Regions from separate parts of the Rhizobium sp. BK491 genome, predicted to be linked through region 2. Evidence: predicted binding sites of a transcription regulator. Region 2 holds the regulator's gene; the other holds the start of a gene.
The links. Region 2 encodes PhoB, which activates phosphate uptake and scavenging genes when phosphate is short. Its sites were predicted from a motif close to TGTCATNNANCTGTCAT; they were not measured.
Positions count from the first base shown of each region.

Region 1 (7,047 bases), 400 kb from region 2:
CTGCAGATATCGTCAAGATCGATGCAGCCTTTGTCTGGGATAATAGGCCTGGCCGCGACGGAAGCAATAGCCTCTCCCACATCGTCGGTTTTGCATCCTGTTTCGCTCCTTTTGTCGTCGTCGAGGGGATTGAAACCGGCGCTCAACTCAATGCCGCGCAGGAGGCGGGTGCAACGCATGTCCAGGGTTTCCTGCTTTCGAGGCCGGTTTCCCTGGCGCGGCTTCGACGTCATAAGCGCAAAGCTGTCTTGCGGGGGGTGGCATGAACAGTTGCGCACCGGAGCCTGTCGTTCTCGCTCTGCAGGTGATGCCATGATGCACCGACTGGCTTTCACATCGGCCTATCAGATATCGGCGGCGCGTGCGGCGAGCGAACTCAAGACGAAGACATTGCTGCGCGCCCTGGTCAGCCGGCTTCGCATCGTCTTCTCCGGAAGCGGCGGTGAGTTGTCCGTCACTTTCGTCGGCGGAGCGGGCCCGCATGTCCTCATTTGCGATCAGGCCGGCGAGGCGGTGGGCCGCGTGACCATCGATGCCGAGACGGGTCTCTATGTCTTATGTGAACTCGGCGGTCATGCCGATGATGTCGTCATCGTGACCGCAAGTGAAAATCGATTGCTCGAGGAGATTGCTCTCCATCTTGGCGATGGCCAATCACTGCACGAACCCGTGGATGCCGCCGTCAAAACACTGGTCGGCCAGACGATGGAGGATGTCGAGCGCAAGCTCATTCTCCAGACTTTGCAGCATTGCGGCGGAGATCCCACTCACACGGCGTTCATGCTTGGCATGCCGCTCGTCACCCTTTGTAACAAGCTGGCGGTCTACTTCGCGGACCCTGCCGGCGAACTGCCGCAGTCTGCTGCGGATACGAGATAGGAGGCGAAAGCTACCGGCTGTAATTGCGCACGCATTTGATGCGGACGCATTGAGCCCCGGTTATCGAACCGGGACAGCGCCCCGAAACAGGGCGCACATCGAAACGGTGCGATGTCCGTCCGCGGGCATGGCACATGATGCAATTCGAGCGGGGCGGCGCACGAGGAACCAATGAGATCCGGGAAAAGATCATGGATTCTTTCGAGACAAAAACCCCCGCTCCGCCGAAGCCTTCCTTGTTCGATGGCTGCGTGAAGATCGTTTCGGCCTATGTCAGTCATAATGCCGTTCCCATCCACAGCCTTCCGAGGCTGATCAAGGATATCCATGAGGTGCTGCTGACATTGGACGGATCGGCTTCCACGGTCGATCGCGCCAATCTGGTGCCGGCCGTGGATTTGAAGAAATCGGTGACGAACGACTACATCGTCTGCCTCGAAGACGGCAAACGCTTCAAGACGCTGAAGCGTCATTTGCGCGTGCATTATGGCATGACGCCCGAGGAATACAGGCAGAAATGGGGGCTTGCTCCCAACTACCCGATGGTGGCGCAGAATTATGCCAATCGTCGTTCGGAGCTTGCCAAGATTTCCGGCCTCGGTGCGAACGGCAACAAGAGGGAAACCGTCGACTGAGCAATTTCGGAACAGGCGTTTCGCACACGCTTGACCGGCGCTGCTTGTGTGCTCCGTGAGAATTCGTCCGCGCAATGCTGCAAACAAAATGGCGCCCTCGTCAGGGCGCCACCGTCTTCAGGAATAGTCTCCGCTGTCGATCAGAAGACCTGGCGCAGCACGATGAACAGCACGAAGGCCAGTGTGATCGAGGCCGGCAGCGTCAGGATCCAGGCCATCAGCATGTTGCGCACCGTCGACCACTGCAGGCCGGAACCGTTTGCCGCCATGGTGCCGGCGACGCCGGAGGACAGGACGTGCGTCGTCGATACCGGCAGGCCGAGATGGTCGGCGGCGCCGATGGTCAGCATGGCGACGACTTCGGCGGCAGCACCCTGGCCATAGGTCAGATGCGTCTTGCCGATCTTTTCGCCGACGGTCACGACGATGCGTTTCCAGCCGACCATGGTGCCGAGGCCGAGCGCCAGCGCCACGGCAACCTTCACCCAGAGCGGGATGAACTTGGTCGCGTGATCGACGGCGGCGTGATAGTTGGTCACGGCCTTCAGGTCCTCGGCGCTCATCGGCAGCAGCTTCTGCTTGTCGATCAATTTCAGCGATTCACCGATCAGATAGATATCGTTACGAACGTTGCCGACGAGCCCGTTCGGCAGCTTCTCGACGCTTGGATAGGCCGCGATCTCAGCACTCGTGGCATGAATATATGCTTGGAGAGCTGGCGTCGTCGCATCCGTCCAGGTCTTGGTCTTTACGGCGCTGCTGACGGCGGCCTTCGGATCGGCCGGTGCGGCAACACCCGGCTTCACATATTTGCCGAGTACCGTCTCGACTTGCGTCGAGGCAGCTTTATAGGCTTCGAGATAGTTCACGTCGGGCGTCTTATTCAGCGCGAAGGCGGTCGGTACGAGGCCGATGAGGATGAGCATGATCAGGCCCATGCCCTTCTGGCCGTCATTCGAACCATGGGCGAAGCTCACGCCGGTGCAGGTGAAGATCAGCAGGCCGCGGATCCAGAGCGGAGGCGGTGCATTGCCCTTCGGCGCTTCGTAGAGCTCCTTGTTGCGGATCAGCACCTTGGCGACCAGCAGCAATATGGCGGCCATGGCAAAGCCGATGATCGGCGACAAGAGCAGCGACATGCCGACGCTGCTTGCCTGCGACCAGTCGACACCGCTGGTGGCGGAGCCGGCAGGTGCCAGGAACTGGTTGGCGAGGCCGACGCCGATGATCGAGCCGACAAGTGTATGTGAGCTCGAGGCCGGTAGGCCGAGATACCAGGTGCCGAGATTCCAGATGATGGCGGCGGTCAACAGGGCGAAGACCATCGCGAGACCGGAGCCGGAGCCGACCTGCAGGATGAGCTCGACCGGCAGCAGCGCCAGGATGCCGAAGGCGACGGCGCCGGAAGAAGTCAAAACACCGAGGAAGTTGAAGAAGCCCGACCAGATGACGGCGAACTCCGCCGGCAGCGAGCGGGTATAGATGACGGTGGCAACGGCGTTGGCGGTATCGTGGAAGCCGTTGACGAATTCGAAGCCGAGCGCGATCAGCAGCGCCAGCCCGAGTAATATCCACGGAACTGCGGCGGCCTCTGCAAGGTCGCTGCCGAGAGCGTAGGCGACATAGACGAGGCCGGCCAGGACGACGATGCCGAAGAGCGGCAAAAACCATTTTGCCGAGCTGCCTGCGCCATGAATCGGATGGTCGGCATTGCCGCCTTCCGCATTGTTTGAAACGAGGTCGACCATCCCGAACTCCCTTATTGCAATGGATATTGCCGGTGTAAGCCTCGTTCATGAAACTCTCGTGACGCGGGAACAGGCTGCGGCGAACTGCAAATGCGGGCAGTGGTAAGCCCGTTTGACTGCCGGCGGGTTCTCGGGCTGATCGTGATTTTGCCGCCAAAAGGCCATTTTCGGTTCAGCCGGCGTTCATACCTTCGGGGGTTAAATCCCCCGTGTAAGGGACTTGGATAGAGGGCCATTAACATGAGATCGTCCGTGATTGCCATTGCTGCCTTGTTCGGCAGCCTGGTTGTATCTTCGGCAGAGGCAATGCCTATCCCGGCCGTTGGGACAACGGCCTCAGTGCCGATTGTGAAAGTTGACTATGCCTGCGGTCGGGGCTGGCACCTGACGCGATGGGGCGAATGCCGCCCCAATCGCTGGGGTCCGCCGCCCCGGCGCTGGGGTTACTATAGGCTGCCACCGCCGCCGCCATGGGGTTGGCACGGCCATCGCCATCATCGCGATGGATGGGGCGACGGCCGCTGGCGCGATCGTCCGCACTACTGGTAAGATCAGAAGCACCGCCGCATCTTGCGGCGGTGTTTTATTGAGGGTAGTTCCGATAAAAATGTGCAGCGGTTTTGCGTCTGGAATCACGTAAAAACAAAAAGATAGAACGGTTCTTAAGGCTGAGCTTGCGGCCGTAACGCGCGCGCTCCGAGCCAGAGGCCTGCAAGAGCGAGCAGGCTGGCCGATAAGATCGCAGCAAGGCTTTTCGCATGGAGTGCGATGTCGGCAAGCTTTGGCCGGATGAGATCGGCCGTATTGAAGCTCTCGCCGCTGAATTTGCACAGGACGAGCGAGAGATTGTTGCGCACGAGTGTCGCGTCGATATCGGAGACGAGATCGTCGACCGATGCCTTCTCCACTTTCATGACGCGCATCTGCAGCAGCACCGCCTTCGCCGCGGCGAGGTAGGCATGGGAGCATTCGTTGAACGGGCTTTCCTCGTCGCTGACGCTGCCCGGCATCAGGCCCCATAGGCAATAAGCACGTTGGATCTGCGCAAAGTTCAAGAGACGGCGGAAGGTTTCGTCGGTATCCGATACGCTCTCGGCAATCGAGATGATCCGCCCGTAATAGGGAGCGATCACTGCCATCTCGCCATGGGTAAGACTGGGAATCGGGATGCCAGCCTGGCTGCCGGAGGAGCCGCCGCCATGCGCGGCAACCGAAGCCGGCCAACCCGCAACGATGAGACAGAAGATTGCAAACAGGACCCCGCCTGGATACGGGCGTCTCCCGCGCATGTTGTCATGCGCGGGATGCGATCTATTTACCACACTAAGCCCGGCGCAGGGCCGCATTGCCGTAGCGCGTCTGCGGCAACTGGCGTTCCGCCCAGGCTCCGAAGGCAAGGCCGAGCGTCGTCCAGAGGATGGCGTGCATGCCGAGCGAGGTGATGCGAAAACGCCAGAGTACGACGGCCGAGAATTGCTCGGGCACTTCGTTGATCGAGGGAAGCAGATATTGGATCAGCGCGATGAAGACGATGTAGCCGATGCCGGCAATGATCGCACCGTTCCAGGAACCATATCGCGCCGCCAGCCCGCGTCCGAAGCCCACGGCGACGATCATGCCGACGACGGAGGCAACGATCATGATGAAGAACAGTTCTGTTCTTGCGCCGATCGTATCAGGATTGCCGACGGCCGGCGGATTTGCCGGATACTTGATGTCGGGCACGAGCGAGATCGTCACGAAAGCGGCGAGCGCAAGCAGCGCCGCCGTGCCGCGCGCACCCAAGGGGCTGATGCGGCCGTAGACGAACGAGAAGACCAGCGCGAACAATCCGCCTATTGCGGTCGAAAAGATCACGCTGCCGGTGAAAAGGCCGATGCCCGCCTGGGTGGCGCGGCTGACGATTTCCGGTTCCGGTGCTTCGCCGGCTGCCTGCGCGGCCTTTTCTTCAAAGCCGATGGCCCAGTCGACCAGCGGTTCGCCGAAGATGTGGGCGAATGCAAAAACGAAAATACCGGCAAGGGCCCCGACGATCATGCCGCGGAGCAAAAGACGTCCAACCATGTGCTTAACCCCTTAGTGGCAGGGGAAGCCGAGAAGGTGACGGGCGTCATGCACGAACTCGTGCACATACATGCCCGAGATGAGCGAGGTCGCGCCTTCTTCTGCGCCGATGAAATAGATCGCGAGCAGCATCAGAAGGCCGGCGAAAATGGCCCAGGGCAGGATTTGGCCGAGCGGGATCGGCTGCGGAACTGCGGATGGGGCGAAAGTGGTGTCGGACATTGTATTTCCCTCGTTAAGAAAAGCGCGTTCCATTTGCGGAAGGGTTTTTGCGGGAAGGGTCTGGCTCTCGAGGGCGAAGTTTCCGTCATCGATTACAGTGGCGCGACCGCGCCGGGATTCCACCGGCTTCCACACCCGCAAGTGCAAGTTTATAGCTATCTGCCAATATGATTGTCAATCAAGCGCCACAGCGATGCGAAATCGCGACAAGAGCGCGGCAGGGGATGGAAACAGAGGAATCTTATGAAAACGCGTTTGAGCTGGATTTGTCATGGGGCGACGCAAGCCCATCGGAACGGCTGCTTTCCGGATGACGAACCCTTGGAGGCGAAGGCGGCTCAGCAGGCTCAATCCTTATCCTTCGGGCTCGGGGCAATCGACCGGGTTTGGGCGAGCCCGGCTTTGCGTGCCCGCCAGACCGCCACCGTCCTCGGCCTCGATGCTATCCCGGACGTCGCCCTGCGCGAATGCGATTATGGCGACTGGCGCGGGCAATCCCTTGCCGGACTGCATGAAAGGGATGCGGAGTCCCTGGCGCTCTGGATGACGGATACGTCGGTGGCGCCGCATGGGGGCGAAACCCTGTCGGCGGTCATGAAGCGTGTGGGCGAATGGATGGGGAATCACATCGACGATACCGGCCATATCGTCGTCATCACTCATGCGAGCGTCATTCGCGCTGCCATCCTGCAGGCCTTGCAGGCGCCGCCCGCAGCATTCTGGGCTGTTGATGTCGAGCCGTTCGGGATTGTCGAGATGACGAGCGACGGCCGACGCTGGCAGCTTCGCTTCCCGAAAATGACGATCTAAGGCCAATTCCAGCAAAAATGCGACGCTCCAGTCCTCAGCGGGCCGCTTTTGCCCGCTGCCTCTCGAAATAGACGAGATAGACGGCCAGCCCCAATGTCATGGCAGCCAGTCCATACCAGGTGATGGCATAGACGAGATGGCTGTTGTGGAAGGTGATCTGCGTCAGCCCGCCCACGGGCAATCCGCCGGGATTTTTCGCATCGTCGGCATCGATGAAGTAGGGCGCTACATTCTGCAGCCCCCGAGCCTCGGCGATGGCTGCCACGTCGCGTGAATACCAGCGCTCCTCCGCCGGCACGTTCGAACGCAGCAGCGTGCCTTTTGGCTCGCTCATCCGCAGCAGGCCGGTCACCGTAGTCTCCCCGGAAAGCTCGCCTTCGGCGCGCGTCGTCGGATTGCGCTTCTCTGTGGGAACGAAGCCGCGGTTGACGATGATGATCGTGCCGTTTGCAAGCTTCAGCGGCGTCAGCACCCAATAGCCCGCACCGAGCACAGTCGAGGCATAGACTTGCGCTTGCCTGTCGTTGAGGAAACTGCCGCTTGCCTGGACATGCTTGTATTCGGAGTTTTCGGCCGTGATATCGGCCCATTGCGCCGGGCCGGGTGCCTGAACCGCCGGCGCATGCACGCGCGCATCGACCCTGGCGATCAGATCCAGCTTCCAGTGCAGCCGCTTCACTTGCCAGGTG
Region 1 is NZ_JACIAR010000002.1:8,289-15,335, forward strand. It holds gene FHX05_RS07860 (EAL domain-containing protein) at 1-266, shown strand, start outside; gene FHX05_RS07865 (helix-turn-helix domain-containing protein) at 313-879, shown strand; gene FHX05_RS07870 (MucR family transcriptional regulator) at 1,071-1,514, shown strand; gene FHX05_RS07875 (inorganic phosphate transporter) at 1,655-3,262, opposite strand; gene FHX05_RS30315 (hypothetical protein) at 3,503-3,811, shown strand; gene FHX05_RS07880 (hypothetical protein) at 3,925-4,551, opposite strand; gene FHX05_RS07885 (CbtA family protein) at 4,586-5,326, opposite strand; gene FHX05_RS07890 (CbtB-domain containing protein) at 5,339-5,548, opposite strand; cobalamin riboswitch at 5,607-5,679, opposite strand; gene FHX05_RS07895 (histidine phosphatase family protein) at 5,792-6,358, shown strand; gene FHX05_RS07900 (SURF1 family protein) at 6,393-7,047, opposite strand, start outside.
Region 1: FHX05_RS07875 (inorganic phosphate transporter) is a predicted target of PhoB. The motif match lies at 3,310-3,326, and genes of this name have one in related genera.

Region 2 (7,047 bases):
GCGCTTCCGGCAAGAACTGCGCGATCAGGCCGCCGGCACGCCAGCGGTGACGCGGCTTGCCGTTCTCATCGCGATCGAAGAGCTCTGCAGCGCCCAGACGCACGCGCGTCGGGATCTGTTCCGACTGGCGGAAATACGTGCCGGCAATCTCCTCCAGCGAAGCGCCATCAAGCGCGACGATACCCTGATAAGGCTGACTGAAGCGGCCCTGATCGATGGTAAAAGCGAGCACGCCCTTGCCGAGCAGCTGCTCCGGCTCGGTTCTGCCTTCCGCAACTGCCTTTGCCAGCGCTTCTTCATTGAAACGCGCATAGGCCCGAACGTTTTCCGGCGTCGAGAAATCGGCGACCAGAAGGTCGACGGGACCGTCGCCCTTGGTCTGCACGGTGAACTTGCCTTCGAATTTCAGCGACGTACCGAGCAGGACGGTCAGGACGATGGCTTCGGCGAGCAGCCGCGCGACCGGCGTCGGATAATCGTGCCGGGCAAGGATCGCGTCCAGCAGCGGACCGAGCTGCACGGCACGGCCGCGCACGTCCAGACCTTCCACCTGGAAGGGAACGACGTGATCGTCACCGGCGAAATCAAACTGACCCAGCGAGGCTGCATTTTCGGCCATTGCTTTACTCCTACTGCGCCCGCGCCCTTAAAACGCGGCTTCATATCCTCAGATCGCGCCCAGGCACCAAGCAAGAATCGACTTTTGCGCATGAAGGCGGTTTTCCGCCTCATCGAAGACAACGGATTGCGGACCGTCGATCACCTCGTCCGTCACCTCTTCGCCGCGATGGGCTGGAAGGCAATGCATGAACAACGCGTCTTTACCGGCCTGTGCCATCAAAGCCTTGTTGACCTGATAGGGCTGGAAGACGTTGTGACCGCGTGCCCGGTGCTCCTGATTCATGGAAACCCAGGTATCGGTTACCACACAATCAGCGCCGGCGACCGCACGGTCTGCATCATGCGAGAGCATGATTTCGGCGCCCTCGTTGCGGGCCCAGTTCAGATAGTGATCCTTCGGCTCGGAACCAAGGGGTACCGCCATATTCATGCGATAGCCGAAACGGGCGGCCCCTTCGATCAGCGAATGCAGCACGTTATTGCCGTCGCCCGTCCAGGCAAGCGTCTTGCCCTTGATCGGGCCGCGATGCTCTTCGAAGGTCATGATATCGGCCATGATCTGGCAGGGGTGCGTATCGTCGGTCAGCGCATTGATGACCGGAACGGTCGCATGTTCCGCCAGCTCCAACAGGCGGGAATGATCGGTGGTGCGGATCATGATCGCATCGACATAGCGCGACAGCACTTTCGCCGTATCGCCGATCGTCTCGGCGCGGCCAAGCTGCATTTCGGTGCCGGAGAGGAACAGCGTCTCGCCGCCGAGCTGCCGCATGCCGACATCGAAGGAGACACGGGTTCGGGTGGACGGCTTCTCGAAGATCATCGCCAGCATCTTGCCGGCAAGCGGCCTGTCGGCCGTGCCGGCCTTCTGCGCGCTCTTTCGGACGATCGCGTCATCGATGATGTTGCGCAAATCGGCAGCCGGAACGGCAGAGAGATCGAGAAAGTGTTTCGGAGAAGCCATGTCCTTACCTGTGCTCCAGAAAAAACAATAACGCCCGCGTGGGGCAGGAACGCCCCGACAGCGGGCGTTGAATTCAAGCCGATTTCTTGGTGCGGGCAGCGCGCGCGCGCTCGGCGGCGCGCTCCAGGCGGGCGAGACCTTCGCGTGCTTCCTCGGCAGTGACGACCAGCGGCGGCAGCAGGCGGATGACGTTGTCGCCGGCCGGAACGCCGAGCAGATGCTCGGCACGGATCGCCTGCAGCAGTTCCGCCTGCGGAATGGCCGCTTTGATGCCGAGCATCAGGCCTTCACCGCGAACGTCCTCGATGATGTCAGGAAAACGATCCTTGAGCGAGGCGAGCCCCTGGCGGAAGACCAGCGAGACATCGCGCACATGCTGCAGGAAGCCTTCGGCAAGCACGATATCGAGAACCGCATTGCCGACTGCCATGGCAAGCGGATTGCCGCCATAGGTCGAGCCATGCGTGCCGGCCTTCATGCCGGAAGCGGCTTCCGCCGTCGCAAGGCACGCACCGAGCGGGAAACCGCCGCCGATACCCTTGGCGACCGCCATGATGTCAGGCTTGATACCGGACCATTCATGGGCAAAGAGCTTGCCGGTACGGCCGACACCACACTGTACTTCGTCGAGGATCAAAAGCAGGCCGTGCTCATCGCAGATCTCCCGCAGCCCGCGCAGGAATTCGTTTGTCGCCGGGCGGATACCGCCCTCGCCCTGCACCGGCTCTATCAGGATAGCGCCCGTCGCATCGGTAATGGCAGCGCGGACGGCGTCGAGATCACCGAAGGGCACCTGGTCGAAGCCCGGTGCCTTCGGGCCGAAACCTTCGATATATTTTTCCTGGCCACCGGCGGCGATCGTTGCGATGGTGCGGCCGTGGAAGGCGCCTTCGAAGGTGATGATATGGAACTTCTCGGGATGTCCCTTGGCGAATTGATAGCGCCGCGCAGTCTTGATGGCGCACTCCAGCGCCTCCGCGCCCGAATTGGTGAAGAAAACCTTGTCGGCGAAGGTCACTTCCGTCAGCCGCTTCGACAGCTTCTCCTGGCCGGGCACCTCATAGAGGTTGGACAGGTGCCAGACCTTGTCGGCCTGCGCCTTCAGCTCGGCGACAAGATGGGGATGAGCATGACCGAGCGAATTGACCGCGACGCCGGCTGCGAAATCGAGGTAGCGTTCGCCATTCTCAGTGACCAGCCAGACGCCCTCGCCTCGCTCGAACCGCAGCGGAGCGCGCAAGTAGGTGTCGTAAAGCGGCGTGGTCTCGGCCATGGCCATATCTCCTGATCACAACTTTAAGGACCGATCGCTTCCATTTGATGAAACGGGTCCGAAAAAATCAAAAATGCCGCCTTGCGGCGGCTTGGGCACTATTGATGTTTTGCACCGCGATGTCAACAAAACTGCCGTTTTAGCAGGTGCGAGAAAACGCTTGCCGGCAAAAGAGATGCGTCGGGCGGCGCCTATGGCAGAAATGCCACGCCCGGACAGCAAGTTGGGGAAAACCTCGAAATCGATTCCTCAAGATTCCCGCGACTCTTGTCACGGAGTCAGCCTCACACTAGGTTAAAAACCAATTGCTAGACTGCATGCGGCGGAACTAGTCACCACAATTTTAGAGCGTTTCGCGCCTCGATACCATGCGAGGCAATGGTGAGGGATTCTGCCATCGGAAACGCGACAGCGGAGACAGGGCATGAATTGGACAGACGAACGCGTCGAGAAGCTGAAAAAGCTATGGTCCGAAGGGTTGAGCGCCAGCCAGATCGCTGCGCAGCTCGGTGGCGTGAGCCGTAATGCCGTCATCGGCAAGGTGCATCGCCTGAACCTCCCCGGCCGAGCGAAGGCGGGCGGCGCGACAACCGCAGCGCGCACGCCGAAGCGCAGCGCAGCGGCACCTCGCGCTGCGACCTACGGATCGCGCGTTGCTACCCGCACGGTGGTTGCCCGCCAGCAGGGCGCAACCATGCTGAAGGAAGAGATCGAGATCGATTCCGTCAACGAAATCCAGTATCGCCCGGCATCGAACGTCGTCGTTCCGATCTCCCGCCGCCTCGGCCTGACGGAACTGACGGAGCGCACCTGCAAGTGGCCGGTCGGCGATCCGCTGAAGGACGATTTCCATTTCTGCGGCAACGAGAGCCCAGATTCATCGCCTTACTGCACCTACCATCAGCGCCTGGCCTACCAGCCGGTGCATGAGCGGCGTAGGCCGGCCCAGCCGCGTGGCTGAGAGGCTTGATGACTAAGATAAAGAAACGGGCCCTTGAGGCCCGTTTTCTGTTTCCGCCGCTATGTTGATGCCTGATCGGGTATCGCCGTTCAGGCCTCCATGGAGTAGCCCGCGCCGCGAACGGTGCGAATGACATCCTGCATATTGGAGAAATTGAGCGCCTTGCGCAGGCGGCCGACATGGACGTCGACCGTGCGTTCGTCGACGTAGATATCGTGACCCCATACGCCGTCGAGCAGCTGCGAACGCGAGAAGACCCGGCCCGGCGAGGACATCAGGAACTCCAGCAGGCGGAATTCCGTCGGCCCCAGCCGCACTTCGCGGCTCTTGCGGTGGACGCGATGGGTTTCGCGATCCAGCTCGATATCGCCGCAACGCAGCACTGTGGAGAGAACCTCCGGGCGGGCACGCCGCAGCATCGCCTTGACGCGAGCCATCAGCTCCGGCGTAGAGAACGGCTTGACGACATAATCGTCCGCGCCGGTCGAAAGCCCGCGCACGCGCTCGCTTTCCTCGCCGCGGGCCGTCAGCATGATGATCGGCAGGCGCTCCGTCTCCGGCCGCATACGCAGCCGGCGGCAGAGCTCGATGCCCGATACGCCGGGCAGCATCCAGTCGAGGATCAGGAGATCGGGGATGCGCTCCTGGAGACGCAGCTCGGCCTCATCGCCTCTGAGGATCGTGTCTACCTCGAAGCCTTCGGCCTCAAGATTGTAGCGCAGCAGAACGCTGAGCGCTTCCTCGTCTTCTACAACAGCAACTCTCGGAACCATGCGCCTATGGTCTCCTTTCTTCGCTTTCGGATTATTCGGTCACTGCGCCGACGGTATTGGCGGTATCGTCCTTCGGGCGCTCGCCTTCCGGCTGCGCGCCCGTCGCCATGTAATAGATCGTCTCGGCGATGTTGGTGGCATGGTCGCCGATGCGCTCGATGTTCTTGGCGCAGAAGAGAAGATGCGTGCAGGTGGTGATGTTGCGCGGATCTTCCATCATGTAGGTCAGCATCTCGCGAAAGAGCGAGGTGTACATGGCGTCGATTTCCTCGTCGCGTTCGCGGATCGATACGGCCTTGTCCGGCGAGCGGGTCGCGTAGACATCCAGAACTTCCTTGAGCTGGCTCAGCGCCAGTTCGGAGAGATGCTCGATGCCGCGGGCGAGACGGCGCGGGACACCGGTGCCCTGGACGGCGATGACGCGCTTTGCGGTGTTCTTGCCGAGATCGCCGACGCGCTCCAGATCGGATGCGATGCGGATCGAGCCCATGATTTCACGCAGGTCCGCCGCCATCGGCTGACGGCGGGCGATGGTAACGATCGCCTTGTCGCCGACTTCGCGCTCGGCATGGTCGAGAACGACGTCGTCGGAGATGACCTTCTGGGCCAGGGCAGCGTCGCTATTGACCAGCGCGCGTACGCTGTCGCTAACCATCTGCTCTGCCAGGCCGCCCATTTCAGCAATGCGGCGCGTCAGGAACTTCAGGTCTTCGTCATAGGCAGAGAGAATGTGAGTGGAGACCATTTTTCTATCCTCAAGGTGAACTGTGTGAAATGAGCCGCGCGCCTGACATCATCAACCAAAACGGCCCATGATGTAATCCTGCGTGCGGAAATCGTCGGGATTGGTGAACATCTTATCGGTGTCGTTCTCCTCGACCAGATGGCCGAGATGGAACATTGCGGTACGCTGCGAGACGCGGGCTGCCTGCTGCATGGAATGCGTCACGATGACGATGGTGAAATTCTCCCGCAGCTCGTGGATGAGATCCTCGACCTTGGCGGTCGCGATCGGATCGAGCGCCGAGCATGGCTCGTCCATCAGGATGACCTCCGGACTGACCGCGACGGCGCGGGCGATGCACAGACGCTGCTGCTGACCGCCCGATAGACTCGTGCCGGCATCATGGAGCCGATCCTTGACCTCGCCCCAGAGACCGGCCTTCTGCAGGCTGGTCTCGACGATATGCTCGAGATCGGCCTTTGAGCGATGCAGGCCATGGATGCGCGGGCCGTAGGCGACGTTCTCAAAGATGGACTTTGGGAACGGGTTGGGCTTCTGGAAGACCATGCCGACGCGGGCGCGCAACTCCACCACGTCGATGCTGTCGTCGTAGACATCCTGATCGTCGAGCGTGATTTTGCCGGTGACCCGGCAGGTCTCGATCGTATCGTTCATGCGGTTGAGGCAGCGCAGGAAGGTGGACTTGCCGCAACCGGAAGGGCCGATCAAAGCCGTGACGGTATTGGCGCGGATCTTCAGATTGACGTCGAAGAGCGCCCGCTTGTCGCCGTAGAACACAGAAACGTCCTGGCCGATCATCTTGTAAGGGATCGTGGTCATCTTCTTGGCCAAGGCTCTTTCGCTTGCGGCTTCCGTCATCATGTTCATTCCCCGGCCCTCCCTTACCAGCGCCGCTCGAAGCGGCGGCGCAGCAGGATGGCACCGATGTTCATCGCGACGAGGAAGAAGAGCAGGACGATGATGGCGCCGGACGTTCTTTCGACGAAGGCACGCTCGGCTTCGCTCGCCCACATGTAGATCTGCACCGGCAGCGCCGTCGAAGGATCGAGCGGCGATGCCGGATAGTTGGCGACGAAGGCGACCATGCCGATCAGAAGCAGCGGCGCAGTCTCGCCAAGCGCGTGCGCAAGCCCGAGGATCGTGCCCGTCAGAATGCCGGGCATCGCAAGCGGCAACACGTGATGGAAGACCATCTGCATGCGCGATGCACCAAGACCGAGCGCTGCGCTGCGGATCGACGGCGGCACGGCCCGCAACGCCGAGCGTGTGGCGATAATGATCATCGGCAGCGTCATCAGGCTCAACACGAGACCGCCGACCAGCGAGGCCGAGCGCGGCAGACCCATCATGTTGATGAAGACCGAGAGACCCAGCAAGCCATAGACGATCGATGGGACGGCCGCGAGATTGTTGATATTGACCTCGATCAGGTCCGTCAGCCGGTTCTTCGGCGCGAACTCCTCCAGATAGATCGAGGCGGCGACGCCGACCGGCAAGGCAAGCACGAGAACGGTCAGCATCAGGTAGAACGAGCCGATCAGAGCGACGCCGAGCCCGGCGGCTTCGGGCCGGCTCGAGTTGCCCGACAGGAAGAGACCGCTGTTGAAGGCCTTGTAAAGCGCGCCGCTTTCGCTGAGTTGCTTCATCCAGGCGACCTGGCGGTCGGATATCTTGCGATCCTTCTCATCGACTGTCAGATCGATCTGGCCC
Region 2 is NZ_JACIAR010000002.1:412,986-420,032, reverse strand. It holds gene FHX05_RS09940 (Hsp33 family molecular chaperone) at 1-619, opposite strand, end outside; gene argF (ornithine carbamoyltransferase) at 668-1,585, opposite strand; gene FHX05_RS09930 (aspartate aminotransferase family protein) at 1,659-2,858, opposite strand; gene FHX05_RS09925 (GcrA family cell cycle regulator) at 3,283-3,819, shown strand; gene phoB (phosphate regulon transcriptional regulator PhoB) at 3,909-4,592, opposite strand; gene phoU (phosphate signaling complex protein PhoU) at 4,624-5,337, opposite strand; gene pstB (phosphate ABC transporter ATP-binding protein PstB) at 5,389-6,204, opposite strand; gene pstA (phosphate ABC transporter permease PstA) at 6,219-7,047, opposite strand, start outside.